One region of the Bradyrhizobium sp. LM2.9 genome, then DNA from elsewhere that is predicted to be linked to it. Evidence: predicted binding sites of a transcription regulator. Region 1 holds the regulator's gene; each other region holds the start of a gene.
The links. The regulator LexA, encoded in region 1, represses DNA repair genes until DNA is damaged. The targets are predictions, from matches to a motif close to TGTTCNNNNTGTGTTCNG.
Positions count from the first base shown of each region.

Region 2: a site for LexA is predicted at 1,822-1,839, ahead of ACVWW3_RS05440 (ImuA family protein). Genes of this name have one in related genera too.
Region 3: a site for LexA is predicted at 1,728-1,745, ahead of ACVWW3_RS03320 (DUF3072 domain-containing protein). Genes of this name have one in related genera too.
Region 4: a site for LexA is predicted at 1,717-1,734, ahead of ACVWW3_RS11915 (single-stranded DNA-binding protein). Genes of this name have one in related genera too.

Region 1 is NZ_JBSRYJ010000002.1:2,283,221-2,287,428, forward strand. It holds gene ACVWW3_RS12395 (HAD family hydrolase) at 1-102, shown strand, start outside; gene ACVWW3_RS12400 (hypothetical protein) at 272-463, shown strand; gene ACVWW3_RS12405 (molybdopterin molybdotransferase MoeA) at 690-1,901, shown strand; gene lexA (transcriptional repressor LexA) at 2,078-2,779, shown strand; gene ACVWW3_RS12415 (hypothetical protein) at 3,168-3,602, shown strand; partial or broken gene ACVWW3_RS12420 (ComEC/Rec2 family competence protein) at 3,741-4,208, opposite strand, start outside.
Region 2 is NZ_JBSRYJ010000002.1:838,769-842,976, forward strand. It holds gene ACVWW3_RS05430 (UdgX family uracil-DNA binding protein) at 1-505, opposite strand, end outside; partial or broken gene ACVWW3_RS05435 (putative DNA modification/repair radical SAM protein) at 505-1,741, opposite strand; gene ACVWW3_RS05440 (ImuA family protein) at 1,974-2,801, shown strand; partial or broken gene ACVWW3_RS05445 (Y-family DNA polymerase) at 2,698-4,208, shown strand, end outside.
Region 3 is NZ_JBSRYJ010000002.1:386,362-390,569, forward strand. It holds partial or broken gene ACVWW3_RS03305 (hypothetical protein) at 1-251, shown strand, start outside; gene ACVWW3_RS03310 (DUF6496 domain-containing protein) at 267-584, opposite strand; gene ACVWW3_RS03315 (IS5 family transposase) at 689-1,441, opposite strand; gene ACVWW3_RS03320 (DUF3072 domain-containing protein) at 1,496-1,690, opposite strand; gene ACVWW3_RS03325 (hypothetical protein) at 1,807-2,028, shown strand; gene ACVWW3_RS03330 (hypothetical protein) at 2,047-2,253, shown strand; gene ACVWW3_RS03335 (hypothetical protein) at 2,379-2,624, opposite strand; gene ACVWW3_RS03340 (hypothetical protein) at 2,718-2,975, opposite strand; gene ACVWW3_RS03345 (hypothetical protein) at 3,117-3,338, shown strand; gene ACVWW3_RS03350 (HWE histidine kinase domain-containing protein) at 3,335-4,208, opposite strand, start outside.
Region 4 is NZ_JBSRYJ010000002.1:2,180,195-2,184,402, reverse strand. It holds gene ACVWW3_RS11925 (outer membrane protein) at 1-438, opposite strand, end outside; partial or broken gene ACVWW3_RS11920 (outer membrane protein) at 671-1,454, opposite strand; gene ACVWW3_RS11915 (single-stranded DNA-binding protein) at 1,902-2,399, shown strand; partial or broken gene gyrA (DNA gyrase subunit A) at 2,776-4,208, shown strand, end outside.

The sequences.
Region 1 (4,208 bases):
CTTGCCGAGAACATTGAAGGCGCGCGGGCGCGCGGCTTGACGGCGGTGCATGTGACCTCGCCGCGTGACGTCGGGATCGCCCTCAAGGCGCTGGGGATCTGACCGCCGGCCTGGCGCATTGCCAGGCAAGCCGACCTGCCGATCCGGAACAATTTCACCCGGGGACGAGGAACCAAAACACTTTGTGCATTTTTAGACAGAGTTCCGGGAACGGAATGCCACCCTCCGGACTCTTGAGTCCGTTGGGACTTCTACGGACGGATGCATCATCGTGTTGGGCAAGACCTACCTCACCAAGCAGGCCTCTCTTCTTCTTGAATTCGCCAGGACAACTTCAGACTCGGACCTTTCCGCCAAGCTCGTGAGCAAGGCCGCCGACCTGAAATCCCAGGCCGATCCGCTTCCCGACAAGGATCAGGGGTCGAAGGCGCCCGACGTAAGTCCCGAGCAGACAGGGACCTGATAGGCGCTGGCCGGGGCGCTCGTCATTCTCGTCCCTGCCATGGTCACTCTCCTGCCGATCTGTCTCGTTCCTCGGATCATGCCGCGACGGGCTTGATCTTGCCTTCCAGAACAATGTGAAGCAGCGGGATGACTGTCCCCGCTCAGCTGTTTTTGCCTCTGCGCCCGCGCTCGGCTAGAAGACTTGCGGAACATTCGCCCGAACGTGCCGAGCAGGAGTTTTCGCCGTGGCCTTGATGCCGGTTTCTGACGCGCTTGCCGCGGTGCTGGCGGGTGCAGAGCCGCTGCCCGAAGAGATGGTTGCCATCGACGAAGCCTACCATCGCGTGCTCGCGCGCGACGCCGCGGCCCGGCGCACGCAGCCGCCACAGGCGATGTCGGCGATGGATGGCTACGCGGTGCGTGCGGCCGATGCCGCGACGATCGATTCGAAGCTCACCGTCATCGGCGAGGTCGCGGCAGGTCGGCCGTTCGCGGGAACAGTCGGCGCCGGCGAGGCCGTGCGGATCTTCACCGGCGGCGTCGTTCCCTACGGCGCCGACGCCGTCGTGATCCAGGAGGACACGGTCGCCGACGGCAAGCGCATCACGATCAAGGAAGCCGCGATCGCCGGACGGCACATCCGGCCCGCCGGTGTCGATTTCCGCGACGGCGACGTGCTCCTGCGCAAGGGAAGCCGTCTCACCGAGCGCGACCTCGCGCTTGCGGCCGGGATGAATCACCCGCACCTCTCCGTTTGCCGACGTCCGAAGGTCGCGATCCTCGCCACCGGCGACGAGCTGGTGATGCCGGGCACCACGCCCGGTCACGGCCAGATCGTCTATTCCAACGGCTACGCCCTGCACGCTCTCGCTCGCAGCGAGGGCGCCGAGACCATCGACCTCGGTATTGCCGCCGACACGCTTGAGGCCACCACCGTCGGCATTCGACGCGCCCGCGAGAGCGGAGCCGACATCCTGATCACGACCGGCGGCGCATCGGTCGGCGACCACGATCTGGTCCAGCAGGCGCTGAGGGACGAAGGCATAACGATGGCGTTCTGGAAGATCGCGATGCGGCCGGGCAAGCCGATGATGCACGGGCGGCTCGGCGCGATGGAGGTGATCGGCCTGCCGGGCAATCCCGTGTCGTCCTACGTCTGCGCTTTCCTGTTCTTGGTGCCGCTGATTCGCGCTCTCTCGGGCCGTTCAGTGATTCACCATCGCCGCGAGCGCGCCGTGCTCGGCCGCGACGTCGGCGCCAACGACCAGCGGGAGGACTATCTACGCGCGCATCTGGAGGAGCGCGACGACGGCACGCGCGTTGCCCTTCCCGTCAACCATCAGGACTCTTCGCTGCTTGCGAATCTCGCTGCGGCACAGGTACTTCTCGTGCGCGCACCGTTCGCGCCGAAAGCCGAAGCAGGCACACCTTGCGAGGTGTTGCGGCTCCCCGTGTGAGCGCCCCGACAACGCATGTTCCGCGAACTTCGCTCTGTTCACGGTAAATTAAGCAGTTGCGGAACACATATCGAACATATAGTGTCCGTTCATGATTTGTTTCGAGCGTGTAGCGGCTTATTGCTGAATTCAGCGTCTCGGAATCGAACGACATCAAACGGGAGACTTTGGTCGAGATGTTAACGCGCAAACAATACGAGCTTCTGCGGTTCATCAATGAACGTCTGAAGGAAAGCGGCGTGCCGCCCTCCTTCGACGAGATGAAGGATGCGCTCGACCTGCGCTCGAAGTCGGGCATCCATCGCCTGATCACGGCGCTCGAGGAGCGCGGCTTCATCCGACGCCTGCCCAATCGCGCCCGTGCGATCGAGGTCATCAAATTGCCCGAGCTCCAGGCCGCCGCCGGCAGCCGCCGCGGCTTCACGCCGAGCGTCATTGAGGGCAATCTCGGCAAGGTGCGTGCGAGCTCCAGCCTGCCCGCGGACGATGGTGAACGTCCGGTCGCGGTGCCGGTGATGGGCCGGATCGCGGCCGGCACACCGATCGAGGCGTTACAGACCCGCAGCCACACTATCAGCGTACCGCCTGACATGCTTGGCTCGGGCGAGCACTACGCGCTCGAAGTGCGCGGCGATTCCATGGTCGAGGCCGGCATCCTCGACGGCGACATGGCGCTGATCCAGCGCAACGAGAGCGCCGATACCGGCGACATCGTGGTGGCGCTGATCGACGACGAGGAAGCAACCCTCAAGCGCTTCCGCCGCCGCGGCGCATCGATCGCGCTCGAGCCCGCCAACGGCGCCTATGAGGTGCGCATCCTGCCGCCGAACCGGGTGAAAATTCAGGGCAAGCTGATCGGGCTGTACCGAAAGTACTGAGCCTGTACGGCAGTCACGCAATTCCAATTGGAGTGGACGGATTGCCCGCTCCGGCTGGATAGTCATCCTGGTTCTGCACAGATTATCCGGCCGCTTCTCCGGCGGTCCATCCTCGACACGCCGCGCCAAGCATCCCAGAGGCTTCGCGGCGTTCCGGTTTGAGGAGACGTCTGCGCAACGGCATCTCCGGCCGCTGACGTGCGCGACCGAAATGCCCAGGAGCAGGCTTTGTTCCTCGCCGATTCGGGAAAGATAAAGTGATCGCGGCGTGCGGAAACCAGCCGCAGATTTGCCCATAACCAAGCAGAGGCTTGTGTGTTTCCACTCTGATAGGGGCCTGCGCCTCGATAAGAGACGCCGGTTGCTATCCCAGCATGAGGAGCACCCGATGTGTGACTACAGCCTGCATGCCATCGCGTCGCGCCCCGCCGAAATCGGCGAGACGGTCGTCACGACAACCTTCCGCGGCACCTCGACGCGTGGTTTTGCGTCCGCAGCCGATCCGACTGTGGCCGTCTGCCTGCTGCCGGGAACGGAGCTCGCCTTCGCCGACAACATCCGCTACGACAATCGCTGGATCTGGACACGCACGATCAATTCCCGTGTCGGCAAGTTCGGCAAGATCGATCCGCACATTCCCGACCGCCATCATGACGCGATCGAATTCCCCGACGGCAAATACGTGCTGGTGACCCAGCTTGTCGAAGGACAGCGCGCGACCGTGCTGCAACTGCCGGTGACGCTGCCGGCCGGCGAGCGCGAGCACAAGCCGCAGATCATGGCCAACAGGCAGCCGACCATCACGCGCCTGCCGATCGGCTGACACGGTCGCCCTCCGGCCACGGGATCGGAGGCCAGGATTGATTTGCAATCGCCGGCCGTGGCCGGCGAGGTGGTGTGGTTTGCGTCCAGCGAATCCGATCGGATGCACCAGCCGACTGCATCTCTCCGCACGATCCGATTAATCGTCGGCTTGCAAATCGATTTCCGCCGGCGTTGCGTCCTTGCTGCGTGGCGGGATCGCTTTCGGCGCAAGACTGCCGTCGAAATCACCTTCGCCTGCGCCGGCCGGCAACCAGGGACGGCTCGTGCCTCTTTCCCTCACCGCCTGAACTGCAAAGCCGTCACCACGCTGCGTCAGCGCCAGCGCGCTCTGGCTCGCGAGCCGCCGTCGATCGACCACCATCGCGGCGCAATCGGGCGGCGCGGGACGTGCCGTCACCACCAGCGCGGCGCGGTTGCAATCGTCCGCCAGCGCGTCGATGCGCAGTGCCAGCGCGACCAGCCGCCCATCGGCGAGCGGCGTCACGCAGCCGGATTCATCGCAAGACACGCCGGCGGCCAGCGAGGCGCTGGCGGCATCGCGCGGATCGGCGTCGGCAGCCAACCACTCCTTGAGCAAAAAGCTATCCTTGCTCGTCTTGATCAG
Region 2 (4,208 bases), 1.4 Mb from region 1:
ACCATGGCATGTCGGCAAAACGTTTGGCGAAGAACGGCGCGACGAGCTCGACGATATGATGCTCCGGCTCGAACCAGGCGACGTAGTGTGCTTCGCGTTCCCGGCCGATCTCACGAAAGCGCACGAAGGCGTGCATCTTGTGCTCGTCGCGATAGACCGCCTTTGCCATGGCCGTGACTTGCGCGACATCTGCATCGGTCGCGACCTCGATGAGGTCGTGATTGCCCTTCAGCCGAAACAGCAGGCGATAGAGGATCGAAAAACGCTCGCCGTCGCGATGGAGGATCGCGGCCTTGGCGAGTTCTACGAATTTTGCTGACACGTTGAAGGTGCCATTGCCGGCCTCCGGCAGCCGAGACGGCGAGGGCGGCGCGAACAGCTCCGCTTCGCCGCCCTGCACGGCCCAGGTGATATCGGCCGGCTTCACCTGATGAAGCACGAGCGCACGCGCGGCTTTGCGCCAGCCGTCGAAATCGGTTTCGGTGTCGAGGGTGATGTACTGCATCAGAAGCCAAACCCCAGTTGCGTTGCCTTCGGCTTGAACCGTTCGATCAGCCGTGCCTCGTCGAGGCGATGCGGCGTGGGCCGGTGATCGCTGAGGACGATGAACGGCAGCGCCTTGTTGCGGGGCACATGCAGCCGTGCGAGATCGGAGACGCGGATGGTGGTCGTGCGCCGCGTCGCGATGATGCGCTCGACCGTCTTGGTGCCGAAGCCCGGCACGCGCAACAATTCCTCGCGGCTGGCGCGGTTGACGTCGAGCGGGAAGCGGTCGCGGTGGCGCAGCGCCCAGGCGAGTTTTGGATCGATGTCGAGCGGCAGCATCGCGCTGTCGTCGACGATCTCGCCGACATCGAAGCCGTAGAACCGCATCAGCCAGTCGGCCTGGTAGAGTCGGTGCTCGCGCAGCAAGGGCGGCGCGCGCAGAGGCAGCGCGCGGCTGGCGTCGGGGATCGGGCTGAACGCGGAATAGTAGATGCGCCTCAGCCTGTATGAGCCGTAGAGATTGGCGCTGGTGTGGAGAATGGTGTGGTCGGAGGCCGCGTCGGCGCCGACGATCATCTGCGTGCTTTGGCCTGCCGGCGCGAAGCGCTGCGGCCTGGCTTTCGTTTTCGCGCTACGGTTTTCCTCGGCCTCGTCCAGCTTCAGCCGCAGCCGGCCCATGGTGCGGCGGATCGCGCGCACGTCTTTCTCGGGCGCGAATTGCTGCAGGCTCGCTCTCTTCCGGCATCTCGATGTTGATGGAAAGACGATCGGCATATTTGCCGGCCTCGGAGATCAATGCATCGTCGGCCTCCGGGATTGTCTTGAGATGGATGTAGCCGCGGAAGTGATGCTGCTCGCGCAGTTTTCGCGCGACGCTCACCACTTGCTCCATGGTGTAGTCGGGGCTGCGGATGATGCCGGAGGAGAGAAACAGCCCCTCGATGTAATTGCGCCGGTAGAAGTCGAGCGTCAGCTTGACCACCTCGTCGACGGTGAAGCGGGCGCGCGGCACGTTGGAGGAGGCGCGGTTGACGCAATAGAGGCAATCGTAATTGCAAGCGTTGGTCAGCAGCACCTTGAGCAGCGAGATGCAGCGGCCGTCCGGGGCGTAGGAATGGCAGATGCCCATGCCGGGCGCGGTCGAGCCCATGCCCTTGCCGTCGCTGGAATCCCGCCTTTCGGTGCCGCTGGAGGCGCAGGACGCGTCGTACTTGGCGGCGTCTGCCAGAATCTCCAGTTTGCGTTGCACGTCCATGTGTGAATCCCTTTGATTCTGCTCATGAATCCCGAAGAGTCCCATTTCGATTGACTCCTGGGGCGCCGTTAGCTTTATATTAGAACATACCATGAACAATTGAGCCAGCCGTTGGTTCTCTTTTGAGAGCACCGGCAATCATCCCTGAAGGAGCGGCGAGCATGCAGAGCGCGATCAGCAAAAGTGGTCGCCGGTTTTGCGTCCGATCGCGCTCTTCTTTTTAAGAGGGCGCATGATCTTGTCGCCAAACCGCTCACACTTTGGCGGATCATGCGCCACCGCACGAACAAGCGCGCTTGCGACCTTGCGCGGCCAGATCGAGCGCATCGAGACGGCGGAGGTCGTGCATCAGCGCGATCGCGTCGCGCTTGGTCACGGCGCGGCCGACGGCGCGTTGAAGGGCGGGCTCGCGCGCGCGGCGATCCACGAGGTGTTTTGCGAAGGACGTCAGGGCGCGGCCGCGACGGGCTTTGTCACGGGACTTGCGGGGCGCGTGACGGCGCGCAAACCGCTGCTATGGGTGCGGCAGGATTTTTCAGACATTGAAACCGGCGCGCTGTCGATGAGCGGGCTCGCCGAGATCGGTCTCGATCCGCGCCACATGGTGATGGTGCGCGCCGCCGATGTGGAGAGCGCGCTGCGCACCTCGGCCGATGGGCTCGCCTGCGATGCGCTGGGTGCGGTCGTGCTCGAGCTCTGGGGCGAAACCAGGCAGTTCGATCTCGTGGCGAGCCGCAAGCTGACGCTGGCCGCGCAATCTTCAGGCGTAACTGGCCTGTTGCTGCGGATGGCCGCGCAACCTTTGCCATCGACCGCGGAGACACGATGGATGCTGCGCGCGGCGCATTCGCCGCCGGGGTCGGTGTGGAGTGCCTGGGGCGCGCCGCGCTTCGATGCCGAGCTCCTGCGCAATCGTCATGGCCCGTGCGGCCGGTGGATCATGGAATGGAAATGTGATGAGTGCCAGTTCTCTGAACCGCCGGCGTATCCTCAGCCTGTGGCTGCCGCACCTGCCCATCGACCGGATCCAGCGGTTCTTTGGCAACGCCGGACTGCATAAGAATAACGAGCCCAGCATCGTCGTTGCCAAGGACAACAGCGCGCTGGTGATCCATGCGCTGGACGAGGCCGCCGAGCGCCTCGGTCTGTATATCGGCCAGCCCTTGGCCAATGCCCGGGCGATGTGTCCGGATTTAAAGGTGTTCGACGCCGATGTCGTGACCGATGCGAAGACGCTCAGCGACATCGCCGACTGGTGCGATCGTTTCACGCCGCTGGTGGCGCTCGATCCGCCGCACGGGCTGTTTCTGGACATCACCGGCTGTGCGCATCTGTTCGGCGGTGAGACTGCGTTGTTGCAGACCCTCGTCCGTGCCCTCGATCGCCAGGGCTTTGCCGTCAGCGCGGCGATCGCCGGCACCTCGGTTTGCGCACGCACGCTGACGCGCCAGGTCACGGGCACCATCGTCGCCGATGGCCGGGGAGGCGGCGGCGATCAGCCGGTTTCCGGTGTCCGCGCTTGGTGCGGGCGAGGCCATCACCACGGGCTTGCGCCGCGCCGGCCTGAAGACGATCGGCGATGTCGCTTCCCGCGAACCACATGAAATCACGGCGCGGTTCGGTGCGCGGTTCTCCACGCTGCTCGCGCATGCGCTGGGGCAGGGCGATGCGCCGATCAGCCCGCGAAAGCCGCCGCCCGATTACATCGTGGAAAAACGCTTTGCCGAGCCGATCGCCACCGACACCATGATCGCGATGACGCTGTCGCGGCTCGCCGACACGCTGATCGCGGCGATGGAGAAGCAAGGCAAGGGCGCGCGCCGCCTGGAAGCAACCTTCTTCCGCACCGACGGCGCGGTGCGCGCGATCATGGTCGAGACCGGACGTCCCGTGACGCGAAGCGCCGTCGTCGACCGGTTGTTCCGCGAGCGCCTCGATGCGCTCGCCGATCCGCTGGATCCCGGCTTCGGCTTTGACATGGTGCGGCTGTCGGCGAGCCGCACCGAGATCGTGGTGCAGGAGCAGCGCGATCTCGACGCCCATGTCCACGACAATGACGAGCTCGCCGCGCTGATCGACCGCATCGCCGCGCGCATCGGCGGAAAGCGCGTCGTCGTGCACCTGCCGCAGGACACCCATATCCCCGAATGTGCGGTGCTGGCCGCACCCGCGCAGCATCATCTCGCCATGGCCATGCAGGCCGAATGGCCAGCGCGCACCGAGAGTGAGCCGCCGCTGCGTCCCTTGCGGCTGTTCGACAAGCCCGAGCCGGTCGCGGTTCCGTTCGCGACCGTGCCCGACGGCCCGCCGCATCAATTCACCTGGCGCCGCGCGCAGCATGCGGTGGTGCGGGTCGAAGGGCCCGAACGCATCGCCATGGAATGGTGGCGGCAGGACGGCAAGCAACTGACGCGGGACTATTTCCGTATCGAGGATGCCGAGGGCCTGCGCTTCTGGATCTTTCGCG
Region 3 (4,208 bases), 1.9 Mb from region 1:
GCCGTGGTTCGACGGCCTGCGCAGCCATCTCGGTCCGTGCTGCTCGGATGCGGATGGGTTTGCCGTCGCCGATCCCGACTGGGACTCGCACAACGGGCATTATCGGGTGCGGCTTCGACGGGGAGTGGGTGGAGGTCCCGGACGAAGCCGTGATCACCGAGCCGAACCGGGCCGGCCGAACCATGGTGTGGCCGGTGAAGACCGCGTTTGGCGTTTCGATCCGCTGCTTCATGCCGGGCAGCATGACCTGACAGAGTTCAGCGCGACTATCTGGAGGATTTGCGCTTCGATGTTTTCTTCGACGTTTTCTTCGAAGTTTTCCTGGACGTTTTCTTCGAAGTCTTCTTCGTCTTCTTGGAGGTCTTCTTCTTGGAGGTCTTTTTCGCGGCCTTCTTCGGGACCTTCTTGCCCTTCTTGCGTGCCTTCGACAGGCCGATCGCGATTGCCTGCTTGCGGCTCTTCACGCGTCCGCCTCGACCGCCAGGTCCGCTCTTCGCGCTGCTCTTCTTGTAGCGTTTCACCTCGCTTTCGACATCGCTGCCGGAGCTGCGCGAGTAGCGGCGCTTCTTTGCCTTGCGTGCCATGCATGTTCTCCCTTGGCCGGGGAGAACCATCCGCGACAGGCATGGTTCCGAAAGCGGGCAGGCAACGTCCTGGATTGAGCGGACAGCCTAGGGTCTGTTGGGATTCATCTGGAGTTTATCGCGGCCGCGGCCAGATAGATCATTGAAGTGAAGCTCTGGTCGGTCTTGTCGGCGCGCATTGCGATGCGCTTGAATTCCTTGAGCTTGCCGAAGAAGTTCTCGATGAGATGCCGCCATTTGTACATCTCCTTGTCGATGGCGAGAGGCTGTGCACGGCGCGGATGCTGGGAGATGACGACTTTGGCGCCACGCGCTTCGAGTTCGGCGATGATGGCGTTGCTATCGAAGGCCTTATCAGCGATCAGCGCGTTGAAGGCCAATCCCTCGATGAGCGGCGGCACGCCCACCGTATCGAAACGCTGTCCCGGCAGGAGCACGAAGCGCACGAGATTGCCGAGCGCATCGGTGAGCGCCAGAATTTTGGTGGTCATGCCGCCTTTCGAGCGGCCGATCGCCTGGCTTTGCGTCCCTCCTTTTGCGCCCTGACCGTGGCGGTGGACCTTGACGATGGTGGCGTCGACCATGGCGTATTCCATGTCGGGATCGTCGGAGATGGCCTCGAACAGCCGCTTCCAGACATCCGCCTTCACCCAGTCGCGAAAGCGCGTGAATGTGCTATTCCAGTGGCCGAACATCGCCGGCAGATCCCGCCAGGGACTGCCGGTTCGGGCGATCCACAGAACGGCCTCGACAAACAGTCGGTTGTCCTTGCCGCTGCGGCCCGGATCTCCCGGCTTGCCAAGACAATGCGGCTCCATCTTCGCCCATTGGGCGTCAGTCAAAACGAATCGGTCCATCCCAAGCTTGAATCACAACCAAGCCCCGATGAGAATCCTGAATCCCAACAGACCCTAGAACGAATTCGCCAGCTCGATCTCCGCTTCCAGCACCTGGATGCGCCGTGCTGCCTCACTGGAGGACAGGTCCCGCGCATATTGCGCGGGTTGATAGGCCTCTTCGCTGAGCCGTTTCAGCCTGAGGCCCTGTGTCCGGGTCATCTGCTCTGTGAGGAAAGCCCTGGCATCGTATTTACCCTGAACCTGCATGTCGCTTCTCCGGACCTGAAATCGTGACTTGACTATATGTTCTTATTTTGTTCTAACAAGTCATGGACAACAGAATTAATGAAATTCGACGTAAAATCAGTGCGTTGAGGCTGGAAATGGCCGATGTCGAGGCGTCCGTGCGCGAGCTCGTCGACCGCGATCGCGACTGCACGGAGAAGGCCCTGGCGCAAATGGATCTGCGCTGGAAAATCAATCTTCTGATCGGCGAATGGAAGGCTGCAGGTGGCGGCGATGTCCTGCCGGATGTCCGCGACAGGATGCGCCTTCGTTCCGCGAAGAAAGCCGGCAATCCCGTGCGTGCTATCGCGCGCCATTGAAAGCTTTGGGAGTGTGCCGTGGAAGAAGACCCGGCGACGTACCGGATCTTGAGACTGCGCGCCGAGATTCTCGAACTGGGCTCGGCCATCCGGCAGCTGCAACGCGAGGGGCTCGACGACGCCGCGGCCCAGCTCCTGATCGTGCGCAAGAGCGGACAGCTCGATCATCTCGTGAAATCAGATCGTGCGGGCTGTCATCCCGACCTCACCGGCGGCCGTCGTTGAAGCGTACGCGCGCAGGGCGACATGCGGGCTTGTCGATGCCGGAGGTTGGCGAAGCGGCCTGAGAAGGGTTCAGCAAAGCAAAAAGGCCCCGCGATGGCGGGGCCTCCTTGAATTTCGCCGAGCAGCTACTTGGTGTTGCTCATGCCACCCTTGTTGTGCGTCATGGTGCCGCCCTGGTCGGAGCCGGGGCCGGAGCCGCCCTGACCGGAGGGATCGGCGCCCTTGGAGGATTTGGTGTTGGCGCCCGTGGTCTGCGACGACGACATGGAGGATCCATGTTTCGCCTTGTGCGACTTTGCCTGCACGGCGAACGGCGCGGCGGCGAGGCCGGTTGCCAACATCACGGCGAGGGCGAGCTTGGTTGTCTTCATGGGGGAACTCCCTGAGTTGAATTGACGCAGGCAGCCAACCGCGCTCGGTCACAGGAGTTCCGAACACAGGAGCTCCGCTGCATCACGCACCCTTCAAGATTCCTTGTCCTCTGCGAGGATGAAGACGACGCCGGTGAGTGTCGCGCCGATCGCGAATGTCGTCGCCAATGTGAGGGCGAAAGCGACAGCGGCCTGGCTTCCGCCGTGGCTGAGCAGGTTGGCGACGGCTGGATTGGTCAGAACGAGCACGAGGCTGAAAGCGAGGCCGAGGGCTGCGCCCATCATCGCATGCGTCATCAGCTTGACGAGGCCGCTGGGAGAGATCAGGTCCGACGACTTTTTCGTGCGCATGGAACTCTATCCCGATCTCGCATCCAACGCCTGCGACGCTCGCCGGTTCCATCCGGATGAAGGAATTGTCATTGCCCGCTTCATCCGACGTTCATGCCGGCTTTGCGAGGATGAACACGTCACACCACGGGAACATTCGATATGGATAAGGTGGTCTTTCTTTACCGCTCGCTGGCCTATCGCAACGCCGCCGCGGACATCCTGGGCAAAGCGCGCAAGCTGCCCCGCGGCGCGGAGCGAAGTGCTGCTCGCCGCTATGCAAAAGCGCTGCGCGAGCTCGCCCGAACGGAAGCCTGGCTCGAAGGACGCGTCGCGCGCGAACCGCGTCCGGCGCAGCGCATGACGAATGCGTCCTCCGGCTAGCCGGATGCGCGCTGCAATTCGGCGGAGCTGGCGTCTTCGAATTTGCCTGGTGTCGTTGTCGCGGCAGTCTTGCGAATCAACGGCACCTCCAGGCGGCACAGCAGGCCCTCGGCGCGCCAATCGAAATGCGCTTGTCCACCGAGCTGGGACTCGACGCTCGCAAGCAGGCTCCGCGTGCCGAAGCCGCGGGACTTCGGGGGCCTGACAAGCGGGCCGCCGGTCTCCTCCCAGGTCAGCGTGAGCAGCTCGTCCTCGGCCTGCCAGCCGATCGCGAGCCGTCCCGACCGCGTCGAGAGCGCGCCATACTTTGCCGAGTTGGTGAAAAGCTCATGCAGCGCCAGTGCCAGCGTCTGGGCGGTCGCCGGCAGCAACTGAACTTCGGAGCCTGCCAATTTGATCTGGCCGCCGAGGGAATAGGGCGCAAGCTCCTCGTCGATTAGCTTCGAGAGTTCGGCGCCCTGCCAACTCGACAGCGACAGGATCGTATGCACGCGCGCCAGTGCATTAATCCGCCCCTCGACGGCGTTGACATAGGCCTTGACCTCGTCCGCGCGGGTGAGGCGCACGATCGATTGCGCCAGTGCCAGCGCGTTCTTGGCGCGATGATCGACTTCCCGCGCCAGGAGGTTCTGCCGCTCCTCGGCGCGCTTGCGTTCAGTGATGTCCACCGTCACGCCGCTGACGCGCAGAACCCGACCGCTATCGTCGGCCGTGGCGGCGGCCGTGCCGACACACCAGCGCACATCGCCGTCAGGCCGCACGATGCGGAACTCCGTTTCATAGGCGCGCGTGCCCTTGTTGAATTCGCCGATCGCCTTGCGCAACTGATCGACCTCATCAGGATGCAACAGCGCCTGAACGTTGGCCGGG
Region 4 (4,208 bases), 100 kb from region 1:
GTTGTTCCAGGCATAACCCACCTGACCGGTGAAGAGGCCGATGGCGTCGATCTTGGTGTTGTTCACCAGCGGGAAGAACGCGGCGGGCGAGCTGGTGTTCGAGCCCTTCAAGTCAGCCCAATCGCCCTGGGCTTCGAGGCCGAACACCCAATTGCTGGACTGCCAGCGATAGCCGATCTGGCCGCCGACGATGGCGCCGGTTGCATTGTGGCAGCCTTCAGCCGTGACGGGGACTGGTGCGCCAAGCACCGAGGTCGTATCCCAGCAATTGTGGCTCGAGCCGCCACCGGCGTTGGCGCCGATGTAGAAGCCGGTCCAGTTGTAGACCGAAGCCATAGCCACCGGAGCCTTGGTGTAGGGGCGCGCCGCGAGATCAGCGGCCGAAGCCGGGGCAGCGAGAGCGAACAAACAGGCCGAAGCCAACAAAATCTTTTTCATTTTCAACTATCCCAGTCCCAGTTTCTGTTGCCCTCCCTATTCGGGAAAGGCATCGGACACTCTCGTCCAACTGATGTCACTCTTACACCACTAAAGCCGCAAGTTGTGTGTCCCACCGGCCACAGCAGCCTGAAAATGGAGCACTTGTTGACCTGTTATTCCCGTCGGGGAACGGAAACGAAAAGGCCGGCGCGAAGGCCGGCCTTGGAGTTCTTGAATGATGTCAGTTGGATCAGTACTTCGCGAGGACCGGACCGCCCCAGCGATAGTTCAAGCGGACAAGCCCCATATCGACATCCTGGCTAATTCGGTCGCTTCCGAATGTTGCGCCCGCGGGCGTTGTGAAGCCGATCGTGCGATTGCCAAGGAAGATGTGGTCGTACTCAAAGCCCAGCGACCAGTTTGGTGCGAAGCCGAACTCCAAACCGGCTCCGACCGTCCCACCCCAGCGAGTTTCACGCGCCGAAGCCAGCAACGTACCCGCGCCGGGCGTACCTGCGGCGGCATAGACGTCGTACTTGTCACCGACCACGGCGCCGCCGCCCTTCACATAGAGCAGCACGTTATTCCAGGCGTAACCGACCTGACCGGTGATGAGCCCGAAAGAATCGATGCGAGAACGGTTGCGGTCACCGGTCACCAAAGCGGTGCCCGGAAACAGTGTGCTCACGTTGTCGCCCCGGAAGTCGGCCCAGTTGCCCTGGCCTTCAAAGCCGAACACCCAACTGGCCGTCTGCCAGCGATAGCCGATCTGGCCGCCGACGGTGCCGCCTGTCGCATTGTGACAGCCTTCGCCGACCAATGTACCGGTCACCGGCGTAACGAAGTCCCAGCACTTGTGGCTCGACCCGCCGCCGCCGTTGATGCCGATGTAGAAGCCGCTCCAGTCATAGATGGGTCGCAACCATCGGCGCCGGAGCCTTGGTGTAGGGACGCGCCGCCAGATCTGCCGCGCTCGCGGGAGCCGATACGCCCAACGCCACGGCACCGATTGCGCCAAACACAAGCTTATTCATTGCCAGTCTCCCCAGGTTCGTCGCTTCTTGGTTGTTCCGAAGCGGCTGATCAGGCGTGACGCCCATATGAACTAAGTCCGAGGCGACGGTAGCTCCATCGAGCGGCAGAGTCCGTCGCCCGGATGCAACAATGGCAGGCGGTGAAAGCGCCAATAACTTGCTGAATGTTAAGTTGTTCTGCTCTTCGGACGGGAACCTACAAAGGTTCCATCCAACGCTTCTGCAGATGAAGCATCCGCGAGCGACCGAATGTCGGGTTTGCAGGAACAAATCTGGAACGAGATCCAAATAGATGCTATATTTGGGGATAACCGGAGGGATCATGGGCTGAGCGTCCCTTGCGAGCGTATAGGGTCCTCAGCAGGGTGGCAGAGGCCGCGGGCGCGGCCCCGCCTCGTGAAATTCAGTGGCATTCAAATTCAGTGGCATTCGGAGTGGAGAGCGGCGATGGCGGGAAGCGTCAACAAGGTCATTCTGGTTGGAAATCTCGGTAAGGATCCCGAAATCCGCCGCACCCAGGACGGGCGGCCGATCGCCAATCTGAGCGTCGCCACCTCGGAGACGTGGCGCGACAAGGCGACCGGCGAGCGCAAGGAAAAGACCGAGTGGCACCGCGTCGTGATCTTCAATGAAGGGCTCTGCAAGGTCGCCGAGCAGTATCTGAAGAAGGGCGCCAAGATTTACGTCGAGGGTGCGCTCCAGACCCGCAAATGGACCGACCAGAGTGGCGTCGAGAAGTACTCGACCGAGGTCGTGCTGCAGGGCTTCAACTCGACGCTGACGATGCTGGACGGTCGCAGCGGCGGCGGCGGAGCCGGCAGCTTCGGCGACGAGCCGGGCGGCGATTTCGGCTCATCGGGTCCGGTCAGCAGCGCGCCGCGCCGTCCCGTTGCCGCCGGCGGCGGTGGCCGCAACAACGACATGGACGACGATATCCCGTTCTGAGCGATCCCGTTCCAAGAACGTGGCGTATCGCACGATGCCGACGCGCCGGCCGGATGGGGCGGCGCTTCTCGTGTCGTGTCAGCAAATCTCGCTAATCGGCAGGACGGGCTCGGGATTTCCGGGCCCGCTTCATGTTTGGGTTGAGCTCGGATTGCGTCTCGGCAGGCGCGCTGACGGGCACGTTCGCCGCACGGTTTTCCAGGTGTTCCAGGCGATTTTGCAAGGTCGATGTGGCGGCTGTCCGAGACATGGCTCGCAAGGGCTTAAGTTATTGGAAAAATAGGCGGAAAAAGCGCTTGCCCAAGCCTCGCAAGGGTGGTTATCCGAGCCTCGATGCGCTATATGATTCCCAGATAAAACCTCACCGGATTTCCCCTTGGCTGACGACGACGACAAGCCCGGCGACCAGCCGGCGCAACCCTCGGATATTCGCCCTGTCTCCATCTTCGAGGAGATGAAGAAGTCCTATCTCGATTACGCCATGAGCGTGATCGTGGCGCGGGCGCTGCCTGACGCCCGCGACGGCCTCAAGCCGGTGCATCGCCGCATCCTGTACTCGATGAACGAGCAGGGGCACACGCCCGACAAGAAGTACGTCAAGTCCGCTCGCGTGGTCGGCGACGTCATCGGTAAATATCATCCGCATGGCGACCAGTCGATCTACGACGCCATGGTCCGGATGGCGCAGAACTTCTCCATGCGCGTGCCGTTGATCGATGGCCAGGGCAATTTCGGCTCGGTCGACGGCGATCCCCCGGCTGCCTATCGTTACACGGAAGCCCGGTTGACGAAGGTGGCGCTGGCTCTGCTGGCCGATATCGACAAGGACACCGTCGACTTCCAGCCGAACTACGACAACAACGAGACCGAGCCGTCGGTCCTGCCGGCCAAGTTCCCGAACTTGCTCGTCAACGGCGCCGGCGGCATCGCGGTCGGCCATGGCCACCAACATCCCGCCGCACAATCTCGGCGAGGTCATCGACGCCTGCGTCGCGTTGATCGACAACCCCGCGCTCACCATCGACGAGCTCATCAACATCGTGCCGGGGCCGGATTTTCCGACCGGCGGCGTCATCCTCGGACGGCAGGGCATCCGCGCCGCCTATCACCTCGGCCGCGGCTCGGTCATGATGCGCGGCAAGGTCGCAATCGAGACCATCCGCAAGGAGCGCGAGGCGATCATCATCACCGAGATTCCGTACCAGGTGAACAAGGCGACGATGGTCGAGCGCATCGCCGAGCTGGTGAAGGAAAAGAAGATCGAGGGCATCGGCGACCTGCGCGATGAATCGGATCGCGATGGCTACCGCGTCGTCATCGAATTGAAGCGCGACGCCGTGCCGGATGTGGTGCTGAATCAGCTGTACAGGTTCACCCCGCTGCAGACGAGCTTCGGCGTCAACATGGTTGCGCTCGACAGCGGCCGTCCGCGGATCATGCATCTGAAGGACCTGCTGGCCATCTTCGTCGACTTCCGTGAGCGGGTCGTCACGCGGCGCACCAAGTTCCTGCTCGCCAAGGCGCGCGATCGCGCCCATATCCTGGTCGGTCTGGCGATCGCGGTCGCCAATATCGACGAAATGATCCGCGTCATCCGGACTTCGCCCGACCCGACCACCGCCCGCGACACCCTGATGTCGCGCGACTGGCCGGCCCGGGACGTCGAGGACATGCTGACGCTGATCGACGATCCGCGCCACCGCATCAGTGAGAACGGCACGATCCGGTTGTCGATGGAGCAGGCGAGGGCCATTCTCGACCTGCGCCTGCAGCGCCTCACCGCACTCGGCCGTGACGAAATCCGCGAGG